DNA from 4 places in the Pseudomonas sp. 05N36 genome. Region 4 is predicted to be linked to each of the others. Evidence: predicted binding sites of a transcription regulator. Region 4 holds the regulator's gene; each other region holds the start of a gene.

Region 1 (4,195 bases), on a different contig from region 4:
GTTACCGGTTTCCTGCTGGATGCTTTGGATCATCCCGGAAATTTCGTCTGTCGCTTCGCGAGTGCGCGAGGCCAGGTTGCGCACTTCGTCTGCCACCACTGCAAAACCACGGCCCTGTTCGCCGGCACGCGCGGCTTCGATGGCAGCGTTGAGCGCGAGCAAGTTAGTTTGATCGGCAATCGCGGTAATCACCCCGACAATGCCACCGATTTCCTGGGAGCGCTGACCCAGGGTGTTGATCACCGTCGCCGTGCTATTGAGAGCACTAGCAATCTGCTCAAGGGACGAAGAGGCTTCTTCCATCGAGGTACGACCGATCCTTGTCTGTTGTGCGTTTTCCTGGGCCAGACGCTCGGTGTTGCCCATGTTGTCAGCGATGTTCAGCGAGGTCGCACTGAACTCTTCCACAGCGCCGGCCATGCTGGTGATTTCACCGGACTGCTGCTCCATCCCTTCATACGCACCGCCGGACAACCCGGACAATGCCTGCGCGCGACTGTTGACCTCTCCCGAGGCCTTGCGGATGTGCTCGACCATGGTCGATAAAGCTTGGCTCATCTGATTGAAGCTGCGCGCCAGTTGACCGATTTCATCCTGGCTCGACACGTTCAAACGCACGCTCAGATCACCCGCGCCCAAGGCTTCGGCCTGCCGCACCAGATCACCCAGCGGTGCCAGTTTGCTGCGCAACAGCCAGACTGCCGCGCCCACTGCCAGCAGCATCGCCAGCAGGCTGCCAATGGCCAGGCGGATACCGACGCTCCAGGTCACTGCACGGATTTCGCTTTTCGGCATGCTCGCCACCACCGACCACGGCCCGCCCTCGAACGGCACCGCAACGCTGTAGAAGTCTTCGGACTTGTCGCTCCAGAACGCGCCCTGCCCCGGCGTCCTGGCCAAACCAGCGATGGTCGAAGTCGCCTGGTCCAGCGCCTGCACGCCGGCCGGCGGCACCAGCCATTTGTTTTGCTCATCGAGCAGCGCCAGTGAACCGCTCTGGCCGATGCGGAAGCACTTGAGGTTGTCGAACTGCGCGCTCTGCGCATCGGTGTAATCGAAACCCACGAACAACACCGCGATCACCCTGCCGCTGCTGTCGCGCACGGGGGTGTACTGCGTCATGTAGGAACGATCGAACAGCAAGGCCCGGCCGACATAGCTCTGCCCCGCCATCAGCCGCTGATAGGCCGGGTGCGCATGGTCGAGCAGCGTGCCGATGGCGCGGGTGCCGTCCTGCTTGCTCAACGAGGTGCTGACCCGAATGAAGTCCTCGCCGCTGCGCACGAACAACGTCGCCACGCCGGCAGTCATTTGTTTGAACTCATCGACCTTGTCGAAGTTGTTGTTCAACACTTCGTTGCCCAGATGCAGGCCCGGTGTCTGCACGCCCGCCACCGTCACCGGCTGCTCCGGGTGCACGCTCAAACCGCCGCTGAAACGCTTTTCAAACAACCCGCTCAGGCGCTGGGTGCTTTCGCGCAGGGTGCCGTGGAAAGTGCTCAACTGGTCAGCCAGCAACCGCGCCTCACTGGCCAGATGCTCTTCACGCGTGTCGAGGTTGGCAGAATCCAGCGAGCGCAGGGCGAACACCGTGCTGCCGCTGATGACGACCGCCAGGATGACGGCAAGGGCAAGCCCCAATTGTGACGCGATCCGGGCACGAGGTTGAGACATGACAGCTCCTGGCCGAGGAGCCGGATCATCCTGATCGCGTCGCGTGGCTCGGCAAAATATCCAGTAATAGGGGAAGCGCGAAACCTTTCAGAACGAAGGTTCCACTTTCAAGGATTCGGCGGCACGGATGAATACTTGAGCGACTCACAAGGATATCGCTCAAGGCCGCCATGGCGACAGCTAGAACGATTCAGCCGAGGCGCTCGACATCCGGCAATTCCATGGCCTGGACCTCGCCCTGGAGGAAGTCGCTGAGGCGACGCAAACGTTCACCGCCGGGGCGGGTTTTCGGCCAGACCAGGTAATAATTCAGACCACTGGCGACGGCGGTCGGCCACGGCAAACTCAGACGTCCCTGAGCCACATCTTCGGCCACCATCAGCAAGTCGCCCATCGACACCCCGTAACCTCGGGCGGCGGCAATCATCCCCAGCTCCAGCGTATCGAAGACTTGCCCGCCCTTGAGCGACACCTGCTCGGACAGGCCCATACGCTCCAGCCAACTGCGCCAATCACGACGGTCAGGAGTCGGGTGGAGCAATTCGGTACTGGCCAGCCGCTCGATATCCCATGGCTGATCATTCAACAGATTCGGTGAGCCAACCGGGATCAGCAGTTCCGGGAACAGGTAACTGGCTTCCCAGTCCGGTGGAAAATGCCCATTGCTCAATAACACCGCGCAATCGAACGGTTCGTGATTGAAGTCCACCGAGTCGACGTCCATCCAGGCGCTGGTCAGTTGCACCTCGTTGCCCGGCTGCAAATGCCGAAAGCGACTGAGTCGCGCCAACAGCCAGCGCATGGTCAGGGTCGAAGGGGCTTTCATGCGCAAGACGTCATCTTCGGCGCGCAAGGTATTGCAGGCCCGCTCCAGCGCACCAAAGCCCTCACGCACACCCGGCAGCAGCAAACGTGCGGCCTCGGTCAGTTGCAAATTGCGTCCGCTGCGTTGAAACAGCCGACAGGCAAAATGCTCCTCCAGCGTACGCACATGTCGGCTGACGGCGCTTTGGGTGATCGACAATTCTTCGGCAGCACGGGTAAACGAACTGTGCCGCGCCGCGGCCTCGAAAGCGCGAAGGGCATACAACGGAGGAAGACGACGAGACATTGGGAAAGCTCCTATAGCGCGACCCCGAAACCTTATCAGAAACTCTCCAGCATGAGTTTTAGTCATGCGAGCAATCGTTTTTATCCCTTTGTGCAAACGCTTGCGAGCGCCGAGAATCAACCCTTCCCGATTTATCTGACTAAACGAGCGTGATGATCATGCAGCATCCAGCACATACCGAACTCTGGGCCATCCTGCGGCTGGCGGGGCCGTTGATTGCCTCGCAGTTGGCGCACATGCTGATGATCCTCACCGATACCTTGATGATGGCTCGGCTCAGCCCGGAAGCCTTGGCCGGTGGCGGTCTGGGCGCGGCAAGCTATTCGTTCGTATCGATTTTCTGCATTGGCGTGATCGCGGCGGTTGGCACGCTGGTGGCGATCCGGCAGGGTGCTGGCGACATCGAAGGCGCCGCCCGGCTGACCCAGGCCGGGCTTTGGCTCGCGTGGTTGATGGCGTTGGTGGCGGGCCTGCTGCTGTGGAACCTCAAACCGGTGTTGCTGCTGTTCGGCCAGACCGAAAGCAACGTGCACGCGGCCGGCCAGTTCCTGTTGATTCTGCCGTTCGCCCTGCCCGGCTACCTGAGTTTCATGGCCTTGCGCGGTTTTACCAGCGCCATCGGCCGGACGACGCCGGTGATGGTCATCAGCCTTATCGGGACCGTGGCCAACTTCCTGCTCAACTATGCATTGATCACCGGCATGTTCGGCCTGCCTAAAATGGGTCTGATGGGGATCGGCCTGGTCACCGCCATCGTCGCCAACTGCATGGCGCTGGGCCTGGCCTGGCATATTCGCCGGCACCCGGCTTACGACGCGTACCCACTGCGCAAGGGCCTGTCACGGCCCAATCGCCAGTACTTGCGCGAGCTGTGGCGCCTGGGCCTGCCGATTGGCGGCACCTACGCGGTAGAGGTCGGCCTGTTTGCGTTCGCCGCGTTGTGCATGGGCACCATGGGCAGCACGCAATTGGCGGCGCATCAGATCGCCCTGCAAATCGTCTCGGTGGCGTTCATGATTCCGGCGGGGCTTTCGTATGCGATCACCATGCGCATCGGCCAGCACTACGGCGCCGGGCAGTTGCTCGATGCGCGCTTGGCCGGGCGGGTCGGGATTGCCTTTGGTGGCGCGGCGATGCTCGGGTTTGCCATGGTCTTCTGGCTGATGCCGAACCAACTGGTGGGACTGTTCCTGGACCATAACGACCCGGCGTTTCGCGAGGTCATTCAGCTGGCCGTGAGTCTGTTGATGGTGGCGGCGTGGTTCGAGTTTTTCGATGGCACGCAAACCATTGCCATGGGCTGTATTCGCGGCCTGAAGGACGCCAAGACCACCTTCCTGGTCGGCCTCGCCTGCTATTGGCTGATCGGTGCTCCGGCGGCGTGGTTGATGGCTTTCCACCTCCATTGGG
Region 2 (4,195 bases), on a different contig from region 4:
CTGATCAACCAACTGACCGCCGACGATCAACGCAGGACCTTGCTCCCACGATTCGGGCGGGCAGTCCTTGGCCGTTGGCGTCAGCGGAATGTGCGGATTGATTTCCATCGGGTAGATGCGGCACACCAACGGCCGGCGCTCGTAGATGCGGCAGAGGTTGTCTTCGTCAAGATTCCGGCAGGGGCCGGCGTTGTACGCGGCGAAGGTGATCGCCACATGGGCCTGGCTCGCGCCGCTGGGCACCACCACGGAACGGCGTTCGGCGTGCTCGCGTTGCAAGGCCGGAAGGCCCAGGCCATTACCGAGAAAACCTTCCACCAGCACGATCACGGCCCCGCCGTCAGCCGCCCACATTCGGGCCTCGGCGAGGGTCAGGGGTACATGGTGGTCGCTGCAGCATTTGCCACAACCTACGCAGGAAAACGTCGTATTCATTAGGCGACCGGTCACATTCCAGGGGCGTCAGCGATGACGAAAAACCACCGCGAGGGAGGGGGCCAAAGCAAGTTGTGCGCCAGTTGCGGGCCGCGATTATCAGTCTGGAACCAGCTCGCGGCGAACCATGCGCATCCCGGCGCTTTCATACAGGCACCGAGCGCGCTGGTTGTCTTCCAGCACCTTCAGATCAACAAACCCTTCGCGCCGCTGTTGAAACACACTGAAGGCATGCAACAGCAACGCCCGTCCCAAGCCTTGGCCCTGAGCCCGTGGATGCACCACCAGGTTCTTGATGTAGGCGCTGGTCCAGCACTGGGCCACGCCAACAATGCCTTGGGCATCCGAGGCGATGAAACACAGCGCCGGGTCATATTCGGCATCGCTTTCAAAGCGCTCGCGCCACACCTCCAGCGCCGGTACTCGACCGCCGCCGTGTTGATAACCCTGTTCCATCACCTCATGAACGGCGTTGGCCAATTGCGGGCGATAGAGGCTCAGCCGGATGCCATCCGGCCAGACGACTGGCGGCAACACCCCGGCGAGGTCGCGCCGCAGCAGCAGGCAATACTCCTCAGCCAAGGCTCAGTGACCTTGTTCTTGCTGCGCGACGGCTTTTGCGGCGGTGATCAGGCATTTGGTCAGCTCTGGCGAAGAGAACTTGGTCAGCACCCCGTTCGCCCCGGCCAGACGGGCTTTTTCGCTGTTCATCGCACTGTCCAGCGAGGTGTGCAGCAGGATATAGAGGTGGGAAAAATCCGGGGTTTCACGCAGGGTTCGGGTGAACGCGTAACCGTCCATCTCGGACATTTCGATGTCCGAGACAATCAGGTTGATCTGCTGCGCAGTGCCTTGCAGGTCCAACAGGCAGTCGATGGCTTCCCTGGCGCTGCGTGCGGTGTGGCATTGCAGGCCGAGGTTGCGCAGGGTGTGTACCGATTGTTGCAGCGCCACCTGGCTGTCATCGACCACCAGAATGCGTGCGTTGCCCAATACTTCGGCGTCTTCCATGCTCAGTTCGGTCGGGGCCATTTCGATCTGCGCCGGGGCGATGCCGTGGATGACTTTTTCGATGTCGAGCACCTGCACCAGCGTGCCGTCGACCGAGGTTACGCCGGTGATGTACGAACGCACGCCCCCGGAGCCGTAGGGCGGCGGGCGGATGTCGGTGGTCAGGCAATGGACGATCTTGCTTACCGCTTGTACGTGCAGGCCCTGTTTGGAGCGGCTGATGTCGGTGACGATCAGGCAGCCGCCGTCCGGGTCCACCAGTGGCCGCTCGCCGATCGCCCGGCTCAGGTCGATGACCGACAGCGAAGCACCGCGCAGGGTGGCGATGCCTTTGACGTGCGGGTGCGACTCCGGCAGCCTGGTCAGCGGCGGGCAGGGGATGATTTCACTGACTTTCAGCAGGTTGATCGCCATCAGCTTGCCACTGCGCAAGGTAAAGAGCAGAAGCGAAAGTGAATCTGCGCGGGCTTTGTTGGAGGACATAAAAACCTTCTGTGGAAAAGGTGACGGGCGATAGTTGGATCGCCAGCAACTATTGATATCGGGTTATCGACGTCAGCGGGGCAGGCTTTAGGACTGATCCCGGTTTCCTGATCGGCGTAACTCCCGTAGCAGCTGCCGAAGGCTGCGTTCGGGCCGGGGTCGCGCTCGACCGGAGTCCTCGCTTAACCGGGCACCGCGTTATATCTGTTACACCGCGTACCCAGGGTTTACGACTGCTACGCAGCCGAACGCAGCCTTCGGCAGCTGCTACGGGGATCGCTTCATTTCATGCCTAATCTTTTGGCCATCCGCCCAAGGTTCGCCCGGTCCAAGCCTAGCTCACGGGCGGCGCTGGCCCAGTTGTTTTGATGGCGCTCAAGACAAGCGGTGATCAACTGGCGTTGATAGTTCTCGGTGGCCTGGCGCAGGTCGCCGAACACTTCTGCGGTGGGCAGCGGTTCAATGCTGGCTGGCGCCGGGGGCGATTCGAGGGGCGTGTGGGGCAAGTCCAGATCTGCCGCGCTCAAGCTGAGAATCTTTGGCCGTTCCCGCGAGTTGCCCAGCGCTTTCAAGGCACTGCGACCAATCAAGTGCTCCAGCTCACGGACGTTGCCCGGCCAGCTGTAGGCCAGCAATGCCGCTTGGGCGTCGCTGCTCAGGCGCAGGCTGTTGAGGCCCATCCGCGAGCGGTTCTGTTCAAGAAAGTAACCGCTGAGCAACAACACATCCCGACCGCGATCACGCAGCGCCGGCACCAGCAGCGGGTAGACGCTGAGGCGATGGTAGAAGTCGGCGCGGTAGCGACCGCTGCGCACTTCTTCGGCCAGGTCACGGTTGGTCGCGGCGATCAGGCGCACGTCAACCTGATGTTCCTTGTCCGAACCCAGGCGTTGCAACTGACCGCTTTGCAGCACACGGAGCAATTTGGCCTGCACCGCCAGCGACAACTCGCCCACTTCATCGAGAAACAGCGTGCCGCCATTGGCCAGTTCAAATTTGCCACGCCGATCGTTCAGCGCCCCGGTGAAGGCGCCGCGCACGTGGCCGAACAGTTCGCTTTCCACCAGCGTGTCAGGCAGCGCGGCGCAGTTGAGGCTGATGATCGGTTTGTCGGCACGCGGTGAAGCGGCGTGGATCGCCTGGGCCACCAACTCTTTACCGACCCCGGTTTCGCCGGTGATCAGCACGGTCAGGTCGCTGCCGCCGACCAGGTTGATTTCTTCCACCAAGCGTTTGTGCGCTTTGCTCTGGCCGATCATTTCGCGGTTCTGCTGACCGCTGGCCTGGCGATAGACCTCGGCGCGCTGGTGTTCATCTTCTGCGCGATTGGCCAGCCGTTCGATACGCTCGGCGGCGTTGACCGTGGCGGCGGCGAGGCTGGCAAAGGCTTGCAAGGCGTCCAGCTCGATCGGTTCGAAGCGCTCCGGGTCCAGCGCATCGAGGGTCAGCAAGCCCCATGGACGCTCATCGATAAACAGCGGGCAGCCCATGCAGTCGTGGACTTCCAGGTGGTCGCCGTGGCCGTCGACCAAACCGTCATAAGGGTCGGGCAAGGTGCTGTCGCTGGGGAAGCGCGTCGGCTCCGAGCGGCTGAGCAATGCTTCAAAGCGCGGGTGTTCGCTGACCTTGAAGCGCCGCCCCAGGGTGTCGGTGCTCAGGCCATCCACCGCCAGCGGCACCAGCCATTCACCGTCGAGCCGCAGCAGGGCGGCGGCATCGCAGGGGAGCAGGGCGCGCATGGCTTCGAGCAGGCGCCGGTAACGCTCGCCTTCGGGCAGTTCGCGGGAAAGGTCGGAGACCAGCGGCAGCAACGCGGTGAGCAAGGGTTTTGCAGTCATATTGACTCCATGTAGTCGAGGTGACTATAAATCCGCTTGTGTCGTTATGACTACATGTTTATTAAGTTATTGATTTATATGGTTTTAATTGTTGGCACAGAAACTGATACGTCATGGGTAGAAAACTATAAACCCAGTCGTTCAGGAGTACCCCCTTAATGCTTAGCGCTCAAGACCGTGCCATCGTCAAATCCACCGTACCGCTGTTGGAAAGCGGTGGCGAAGCCCTGATTACTCACTTCTACCGCATGATGCTCTCCGAGTACCCAGAGGTTCGTCCGCTGTTCAACCAGGCGCACCAGGCCAGCGGCGACCAGCCACGGGCCTTGGCTCGCGGGGTGCTGATGTATGCGCGGCACATCGATCAGCTCGACCAGTTGGGCGACCTGGTGGCGAAGATCATCAACAAGCACGTTGCCCTGCAAATC
Region 3 (4,195 bases), on a different contig from region 4:
AGCGGGGTACGGGCTTCGTCGATGAGGATCGAGTCGACTTCGTCGATCACGGCAAAATTGAGTTCACGCTGGAATTTTTCTTCCATGCTGAACGCCATGTTGTCGCGCAGGTAGTCGAAACCGAATTCGTTGTTGGTACCGTAGGTGATGTCGGCGGCGTAGGCAGCACGCTTCTCTTCCGGCGGCTGGAACGGCGTCACCACGCCAACGCTCAGGCCGAGGAATTCGTAGAGCGGACGCATCCAGTTGGCGTCACGACGAGCCAGGTAGTCGTTCACGGTCACAACGTGCACGCCCTTGCCGGACAGCGCGTTCAGGTAAACCGCCAGTGTCGCCACCAGGGTCTTGCCTTCACCGGTACGCATTTCGGCAATCATGCCTTCGTGCAAGGTCATGCCACCAATCAACTGAACGTCGAAGTGGCGCATGCCCATAATCCGCTTGCCGGCTTCGCGGGCAACCGCAAAAGCTTCGGGCAGCAGTTTGTCGAGGCTTTCACCTTTGGCGATACGGGCCTTGAACTCATCGGTCTTGGCACGCAGTTGATCGTCCGAAAGGGCCACCATTTGCTCTTCGAAGGCATTGACGATCTGTACCGTCTTGAGCATGCGTTTGACTTCACGCTCGTTCTTGCTTCCAAAAAGTTTCTTTAACAAAGGTGCAAACATATCGGCAGGATCTTCCACACAAAGGGATGGAGGGCGGCCCCGTGAGTCGCCCGTGCAGCCCTCATGGCCGCATGCGAACGAGCATTCTACCCGGAAACGATGGTGAGGAAAGTGGCGTTGTTCCACGATGCATGCACGGCGCTGTTACGGGGCTCACTTAAAATAAGGGCATTTTGCTGAACTTCAAGCCATTCACGCCAGAAGTTACTCGTTGATTTAATGAGTAAAGCGCTCACAAAGCAATGGCTCGGGTGCATCCAGTGCTTTCTGCTACCATGGCGGCTCTGTTACTTCAGGTGTCTGATCATGGCATTTCGCCCTCTTACGGCCAGAGCACCCGCCGTTCTGCTTCGCGAAGCCAAACCGTTAAAAGCCATTTTCGGCCACGCACAACGCCTGGGTCATCTACAGCGTTTGCTGGAAAGCCAGCTGCAGCCGGCTGCCCGTGAACATTGTCATGTGGCGTCGTGGCGCGAGGGCAGCCTGTTGCTGATCGTCACTGACGGTCACTGGGCAACCCGCCTGCGGTATCAACAGAAGCGTCTGCAACGGCAATTACAGATGTTCGACGAATTCGCCAGCCTGACGCGAATCCTGTTCAAGGTGCAACCACCGACCGTGCAGCAAGGGGCCGCCGGCCACACCATGGATCTGTCGAGCGATGCGGCGGCGACCATTCAGGCTACGGCCGATGGCATCACCGATCCGAAATTGCGTGCAGCGCTGGAACGACTGGCGGCGCACGCAAAACCCAAGACCTGACACACATTTCATAATGTGGGAGCGGGCTTGCTCGCGAAAGCGGTCCAACATTCAACATTAATGCTGACTGATCGATGGTCTTCGCGAGCAAGCCCGCTCCCACATTTTGACCGCGCGCATCCAAAAGATAGTCAGCGGCGTTTGCTGCCGCCCGGCAACGAGCCCATCAAGCCGCAGCCCCGTTGCCACCCCAGCTGATTGACCGCCTGTCGCATCGCCGACTTCAAGGCCTGCGCCGATAACGAATTGCAATGAGTCAGGCATTTCGTCGCTTCTGGTTAAGCTTTGGTCCGGCGCAGCCGATAGATCCAAGCAAGAGACCAGACTGAAAAATCGGGTCCGATAACTCCCTAAGAACAGTCGCAAATATCAGCTTATGTGCGACAGCGCCCGGTTTGCGCGCTTTTCAAAGCAACACGCCCCAACAATAAGACCTCAGCGGACACCCCAAGCCATGAACAAAAACCTGCGCTTCAGCCACAAGATCCTGCTTGCCGCCGCGCTCATCGTCATTGCCGCCTTCGCTTCGTTCACGCTGTACAACGACTATCTACAGCGCAACGCGATTCGCCAGGACCTGGACAATTACCTGCATGAGATGGGCGATGTCACTTCCTCCAATATCCAGTCCTGGCTCGCCGGGCGGATTCTCATGGTGGAAAACCTGGCCCAGAACATCGCCCTCAACCCTGAACACGACAACGTTGCCAACCTGCTTGAGCAAAATGCCCTGGCGTCGACCTTCATGGCCCGATACCTGGGCGATGCCAGCGGCACGTTCATCAACCGCCCGGACTCCAAGATGCCGGACGGCTACGACCCAAGAGTTCGCCCTTGGTACAAAGGCGCAGTAAACAGCAACGGCTCGACACTCACCGAACCGTATATCGATGCGGCGACCGGCCAGACCATCATCTCCATCGCCACCGCCTCGAAAAAAGCCGGACAAAGCGTGGGAGTGGTCGGCGGTGACCTGAGCCTGCAAACCCTGATCGAGACCCTGACCGCGCGTGACTTTGGTGGCATGGGCTACGCCTTCCTGGTCAGCGCCGATGGCAAGATCCTGGTTCACCCCGACAAAACCATGGTGATGAAATCCCTCAGCGAGGCTTACCCGACGAACACCCCGCGTATCGGTGGCGGCATCAGTGAAGTCGAGGTCAACGGCAAAACCCGCATCGTCACCTTCACGCCGATCAAAGGCCTGCCATCGGTCAACTGGTACGTCGGCCTGTCGGTGGACAAAGACAAAGCCTTCGCGATGCTCAGCAGTTTCCGTACCTCGGCGATCATTGCCACGGTCATTGCCGTGGCAATCATCATCGCCTTGCTCGGGATGCTGATCCGTATCCTGATCCAGCCATTGCACGTCATGACCCGCGCGATGCAGGACATTGCCGACGGTGAAGGCGACCTGACCCGCCGCCTGACCATCCAGAGCCAGGACGAGTTCGGCATCCTCGGCAGTGCGTTCAACCGCTTCGTCGAGCGGATCCACGGTTCGATCCGCGAAGTGTCGTCGGCGACCGAGCACGTCAACGAAGTCGCTCTGCGAGTGGTCAGCGCATCGAACTCGTCAATGCTCAACTCTGACGAACAATCGAGCCGGACCAACAGCGTGGCAGCGGCGATCAATCAGTTGGGCGCGGCGGCTCAGGAAATCGCCCGTAACGCGGCGCAGGCCTCGCACCAGGCCAGCGATGCCCGCAGCCTGGCCGAAGACGGCCAGCAAGTGGTCGACCGCAGCATTGCGGCGATGAATCAGCTGTCGAGCATGCTCAGCGCCTCCAGTACCAACATCGAGTCGCTGAACAGCAAGACCGTGAACATCGGGCAGATTCTCGAAGTGATCACCAGCATCTCCCAGCAAACCAACCTGCTGGCCCTCAACGCGGCGATTGAAGCGGCGCGGGCTGGCGAAGCCGGGCGTGGTTTCGCGGTGGTTGCCGACGAAGTGCGCAACCTGGCGCACCGCACCCAGGAATCGGCGCAGCAAGTTCAGACGATGATCGAGGAGCTGCAAGTCGGCGCCCGCGAGTCGGTCAGCACCATGAGCGACAGCCAGCGTCACAGCCAGGACAGCGTCGAGATCGCCAACCTCGCCGGGGAGCGCCTGAACAGCGTGACCTTGCGCATCGGCGAGATCGACGGCATGAACCAGTCAGTGGCCACCGCCACCGAAGAGCAAACCGCCGTGGTCGAGTCGATCAACGTCGACATCAGCGAAATCAACACGCTGAATCAGGAAGGCGTGGAAAACCTGCAATCGACGTTGCGCGCCTGTTCCGATCTTGAGCAGCAAGCGGCGCGGTTGAAGCAGTTGGTAGGCAGTTTCCGTATCTAGCGCCTGATCTGGCCCCATCGCGAGCAGGCTCGCTCCCACAAAGGTTCGCAGTGAACCTGTGGGAGCCTGCTCGCGATAGCGGCCTGTCAACCACCACAACACCTCACTGACACCCCGCCACACATCCCCAACCGAACATCTATTCTTCATAAGGGTCATCCCTAAGGAGAACAATGGATAGAACGGAGGGTTATCGTGCATATCGCTGACATCACCATGTTCTACGCACCGGCCAGCGGTGGCGTGCGGACTTATCTGGATGCCAAGCACCGCCGCCTGGGCCGCAAGCCGGGGATTCGTCACAGCTTGCTGGTCCCGGGAGCACGGCGGAGCGAGCAGGACGGTGTCTACACGGTGCCCGCCCCGGCCCTGCCCTTCGGCAAAGGCTATCGCTTCCCGCTACGACTGACGCCCTGGCGCA
Region 4 (4,195 bases):
AACCACGTCCATCAGTTCCGAGTCGACGCGACGCTCACCCTTGCGCAGGATGTCGAACACGTTCTCGGCGATGTGACAGCACTCCACCAGCTCATTGAGCTGGAGGAAGCCGGCGCCCCCTTTTACAGTGTGAAAACCGCGAAAAATTGCATTGAGCAAATCCGCATCATCGGGTCGGCTTTCCAGCTCGACCAGCTGTTCGGACAGTTGCTCTAGAATCTCGCCGGCCTCAACCAGGAAATCCTGAAGGATCTCTTCATCGGCGCCGAAGCTCATTAAGGGGGTGCTCCTGAGGTCTAAAAACCTAAAAAACCTAAAATGCTAAAACTCTAAAATCCTAGGCTGGATAACAAATCGTCCACATCGTCCTGACCGGACACAACGTCTTCTCTTTTATCGGCATGAATCTGCGGACCTTCACCCTGAGAGAGATGTTTTTGCGGATCTTTTTCAGCCAGCATCGCTTCATGGTCATGTTCGATGCCCGCAAAGCGGTCTACCTGACTGGCCATGAGCACGAGCTTGAGCAGGTTGCTTTCGACTTCGGTGACCAGTTGAGTCACGCGCTTGATCACCTGACCGGTCAGGTCCTGGTAATCCTGAGCCAGCAGAATATCGTTGAGGTTGCCCGAGACGACCTGGCTCTCCTCGACGCTACGCGTCAGGAAACCGTCGACACGCCGGGCCAGTTCGCGGAACTCTTCGGCACCGACTTCGCGGCGCATGAAACGCCCCCAGTCGGCGCTCAAGGCCTGGGCGTCAGTGCTCAGGCCATTGACCAGCGGAGTACTGTTCTCGACCAGATCCATGGTCCGGTTCGCGGCTGCTTCGGTCAGCTTGACCACATAGGACAGGCGCTCAGTGGCATCCGTGATCTGTGAGACTTCCTCGGCTTGCGGCATGTGCGGGTCAATCTGAAAATTGACGATCGCGCTATGCAGCTCGCGAGTGAGCTTGCCCACCTCCTGGTACAGGCCGCGGTCACGGGTCTGATTGAGCTCATGGATCAGTTGCACAGCGTCACCGAACCTGCCCTTTTCAAGGCTTTCGACCAGTTCGTGAGCGTGTTTTTTCAGGGTCGACTCGAAATCGCCCTGTGAAGATTCTCTTTGCTCCATAGCTCCCCCCGTGGCGCAGTGGCTCAGCACATCAACCGATGCGTTCGAATATTTTTTCGATCTTCTCTTTCAACGCCTGGGCCGTGAAGGGTTTGACCACATAGCCGTTTACACCGGCTTGAGCGGCTTCGATGATCTGCTCGCGCTTGGCTTCGGCAGTGACCATCAGCACCGGCAGGTGCTTGAGCTTTTCATCGGCGCGCACATGGCGCAGCAAGTCGATACCGGTCATGCCAGGCATGTTCCAGTCCGTTACCAGAAAGTCGATGCTCCCGCTGTTGAGAACGGGAATGGCGGTAGTACCGTCGTCCGCCTCGACCGTGTTGGTGAACCCAAGGTCACGCAACAGGTTCTTGATGATCCGCCGCATCGTTGAGAAGTCATCAACGATGAGGATTTTCATGTTCTTGTCCAATTCGACCTCCAAGCAGTCTTAAACGCGTTCAGCACCTGAACACGCCATTCAATCAATCAGGCAGAGCACTCGACGACTGTCTGGAGCACAACGGATGAAGACCGGCACAGCGTTACGCCCTGCCTGTTTCGTTCGCAGTGTCCCCACACTGCTGTCAGCGCGCTCGCCACTCCCCCAAACGCCCCCGCAAACGGGCTGCGCACTGGCTGTGTAACTGGCTGACCCGGGATTCACTGACCCCAAGGACCTCACCGATTTCCTTGAGATTCAGCTCTTCGTCGTAGTACAGCGCCAACACCAGTCGCTCACGCTCCGGCAAATTGGCAATCGCGTCCGCCAGTGCAGCCTGGAAGCGTTCATCTTCCAGGTCGCGCGACGGTTCGAGATGAGCACTCGCGCCATCCTCGTGCAGCCCTTCGTGCTCGCCGTCCTGCAAAAGATCGTCGAAGCTGAACAGGCGACTGCCCAAGGTGTCATTCAAAATCCCGTAATAATCGTCGAGACTCAATTGGAGTTCGGCCGCAACCTCGTGATCTTTAGCGTCACGTCCGGTTTTAGCTTCAATTGAGCGAATCGCGTCACTCACCATCCGGGTATTGCGGTGGACCGAGCGTGGTGCCCAGTCCCCCTTGCGGACTTCATCGAGCATCGCACCACGGATGCGGATCCCCGCGTACGTCTCGAAACTCGCACCTTTGCTCGCGTCGTACTTGGTCGACACTTCAAGCAAACCGATCATGCCTGCCTGGATCAGGTCCTCGACCTGAACGCTGGCCGGCAAGCGCGCCAACAGGTGATAGGCAATACGTTTTACCAGTGGCGCGTAACGCTCGATCAGTTCGTACTGCGCGTCACGCGCCGACTTCTTGTACAGGTTGTAACCGCTGGCTGTCATAGAACCGGACCCGCAGTTTGCTGCACCAGACGCTCGACGAAAAACTCCAGGTGCCCACGCGGGTTGGCAGGCAACGGCCAGGTATCGACTTTCTGCGCGATGGCCTTGAACGCCAGTGCACATTTGGAGCGAGGAAACGCTTCATACACGGCGCGCTGCTTCTGCACCGCCTTGCGCACACATTCGTCGTAAGGCACCGCACCGACGTATTGTAAGGCGACGTCGAGGAAGCGATCCGTGACCTTGGTCAACTTGGCGAACAGATTTCGCCCTTCCTGCGGGCTTTGCGCCATGTTGGCCAGCACGCGGAAGCGGTTCATGCCGTAATCGCGGTTGAGCAGCTTGATCAGCGCGTAGGCGTCAGTGATCGAGGTCGGCTCGTCGCACACCACCAGCAATACTTCCTGGGCGGCGCGAACAAAGCTGACGACCGACTCACCAATGCCCGCCGCCGTGTCGATCACCAAGACGTCGAGGTTATCGCCAATGTCGCTGAATGCCTGAATCAGGCCAGCATGCTGGGCCGGGCTCAGATGAACCATGCTCTGGGTACCGGACGCTGCTGGAACAATGCGAATTCCGCCCGGCCCCTGAAGTAATACATCGCGCAGTTCACAGCGGCCTTCGATGACGTCGGCCAGCGTACGCTTGGGCGTGAGCCCCAGCAGGACGTCGACGTTCGCCAGCCCCAGGTCGGCATCCAGCAGCATGACGCGCCGGCCGAGCTCAGCAAGAGCCAGGGACAAGTTCACTGACACATTAGTCTTCCCGACGCCACCTTTGCCGCCGGTCACTGCGATCACCTGTACGGGATGCATGCTGCCCATGTTCGTTCTTTACCTTGTCTTGCTTAGACGCGGACTACATGACTGGCTGCGCGCTCACGTGTGAACAATGCATGGCAGGCCATCGATGTAGATACAAATCTATTCATTATTACCTCAGCCGACACGCTTGGCCGGGCTGTGGTAGAGGTCAGCGAACATATCAGCCATGGCTTCTTCGCTGGGTTCTTCCTGCATCTGCACGCTTACGGCGCGACTGACCAACTGATGCCGGCGCGGTAAATGTAGATCATCCGGGATCCGTGGCCCGTCGGTCAGATAAGCGACAGGTAATTCGTGGCTGATTGCCAGGCTCAACACCTCGCCCAGACTCGCTGTTTCATCCAGTTTAGTCAGAATGCAGCCTGCCAGCCCGCACCGCTTGTAACTGTGATAAGCGGCAGTCAGCACCTGTTTCTGGCTGGTAGTGGCCAGCACCAGATAATTCTTCGACTTGATCCCGCGACCGGCCAGGCTTTCCAGCTGCATGCGCAACGCCGGATCACTGGCCTGCAGACCTGCCGTATCGATCAACACCACACGCTTGCGCAACAGTGGATCAAGTGCTTGCGCCAGGGACTGGCCCGGGTCGACATGAGTCACCGAGACATTGAGGATACGCCCCAGGGTCTTGAGCTGTTCCTGGGCACCAATACGGAAGCTGTCCATGCTCACCAGCGCGATGTTCTGCGCGCCGTACTTGAGCACGTAACGTGCGGCCAGCTTGGCCAGCGTGGTGGTTTTGCCCATGCCGGCAGGGCCGACCATGGCGATCACGCCACCCTCTTCCAGTGGTTCGATCTCGGGAGTCACGATCATCCGCGCCAGGTGCGCCAACAGCATGCGCCAGGCCTGGCGGGGTTCTTCAATGTCAGTAATCAGTTCCAGCAGATCGCGCGACAACGGACCGGACAGGCCGATGCGTTGCAGGCGACGCCACAGG

Evidence for each region. Region 4 encodes FliA, which starts transcription of late flagellar genes. Its sites were predicted from a motif close to CTAAAGTTTNNNNNNNNNNNGCCGNTAA; they were not measured.
Region 1: AC1DIH_RS09940 (methyl-accepting chemotaxis protein) is a predicted target of FliA. The motif match lies at 1,787-1,814, and genes of this name have one in related genera.
Region 2: AC1DIH_RS23150 (chemotaxis protein CheW) is a predicted target of FliA. The motif match lies at 1,993-2,020, and genes of this name have one in related genera.
Region 3: AC1DIH_RS13990 (methyl-accepting chemotaxis protein) is a predicted target of FliA. The motif match lies at 1,709-1,736, and genes of this name have one in related genera.

What each region holds. Positions count from the first base shown of each region.
Region 1 covers NZ_JBFTNH010000005.1:329,267-333,461, forward strand. Annotated here, with positions in the region: gene AC1DIH_RS09940 (methyl-accepting chemotaxis protein) at 1-1,674, opposite strand, end outside; gene AC1DIH_RS09945 (LysR substrate-binding domain-containing protein) at 1,865-2,785, opposite strand; gene AC1DIH_RS09950 (NorM family multidrug efflux MATE transporter) at 2,944-4,195, shown strand, end outside.
Region 2 covers NZ_JBFTNH010000022.1:8,878-13,072, reverse strand. Annotated here, with positions in the region: gene AC1DIH_RS23160 (YkgJ family cysteine cluster protein) at 1-435, opposite strand, end outside; gene AC1DIH_RS23155 (GNAT family N-acetyltransferase) at 535-1,017, opposite strand; gene AC1DIH_RS23150 (chemotaxis protein CheW) at 1,021-1,929, opposite strand; gene norR (nitric oxide reductase transcriptional regulator NorR) at 2,211-3,767, opposite strand; gene hmpA (NO-inducible flavohemoprotein) at 3,926-4,195, shown strand, end outside.
Region 3 covers NZ_JBFTNH010000009.1:103,216-107,410, forward strand. Annotated here, with positions in the region: gene secA (preprotein translocase subunit SecA) at 1-668, opposite strand, end outside; gene AC1DIH_RS13985 (DUF721 domain-containing protein) at 975-1,430, shown strand; gene AC1DIH_RS13990 (methyl-accepting chemotaxis protein) at 1,885-3,774, shown strand; gene AC1DIH_RS13995 (glycosyltransferase family 4 protein) at 3,991-4,195, shown strand, end outside.
Region 4 covers NZ_JBFTNH010000002.1:124,870-129,064, forward strand. Annotated here, with positions in the region: gene AC1DIH_RS03640 (chemotaxis protein CheA) at 1-276, opposite strand, end outside; gene AC1DIH_RS03645 (protein phosphatase CheZ) at 330-1,118, opposite strand; gene AC1DIH_RS03650 (chemotaxis response regulator CheY) at 1,150-1,521, opposite strand; gene fliA (RNA polymerase sigma factor FliA) at 1,688-2,428, opposite strand; gene fleN (flagellar synthesis regulator FleN) at 2,425-3,255, opposite strand; gene flhF (flagellar biosynthesis protein FlhF) at 3,370-4,195, opposite strand, start outside.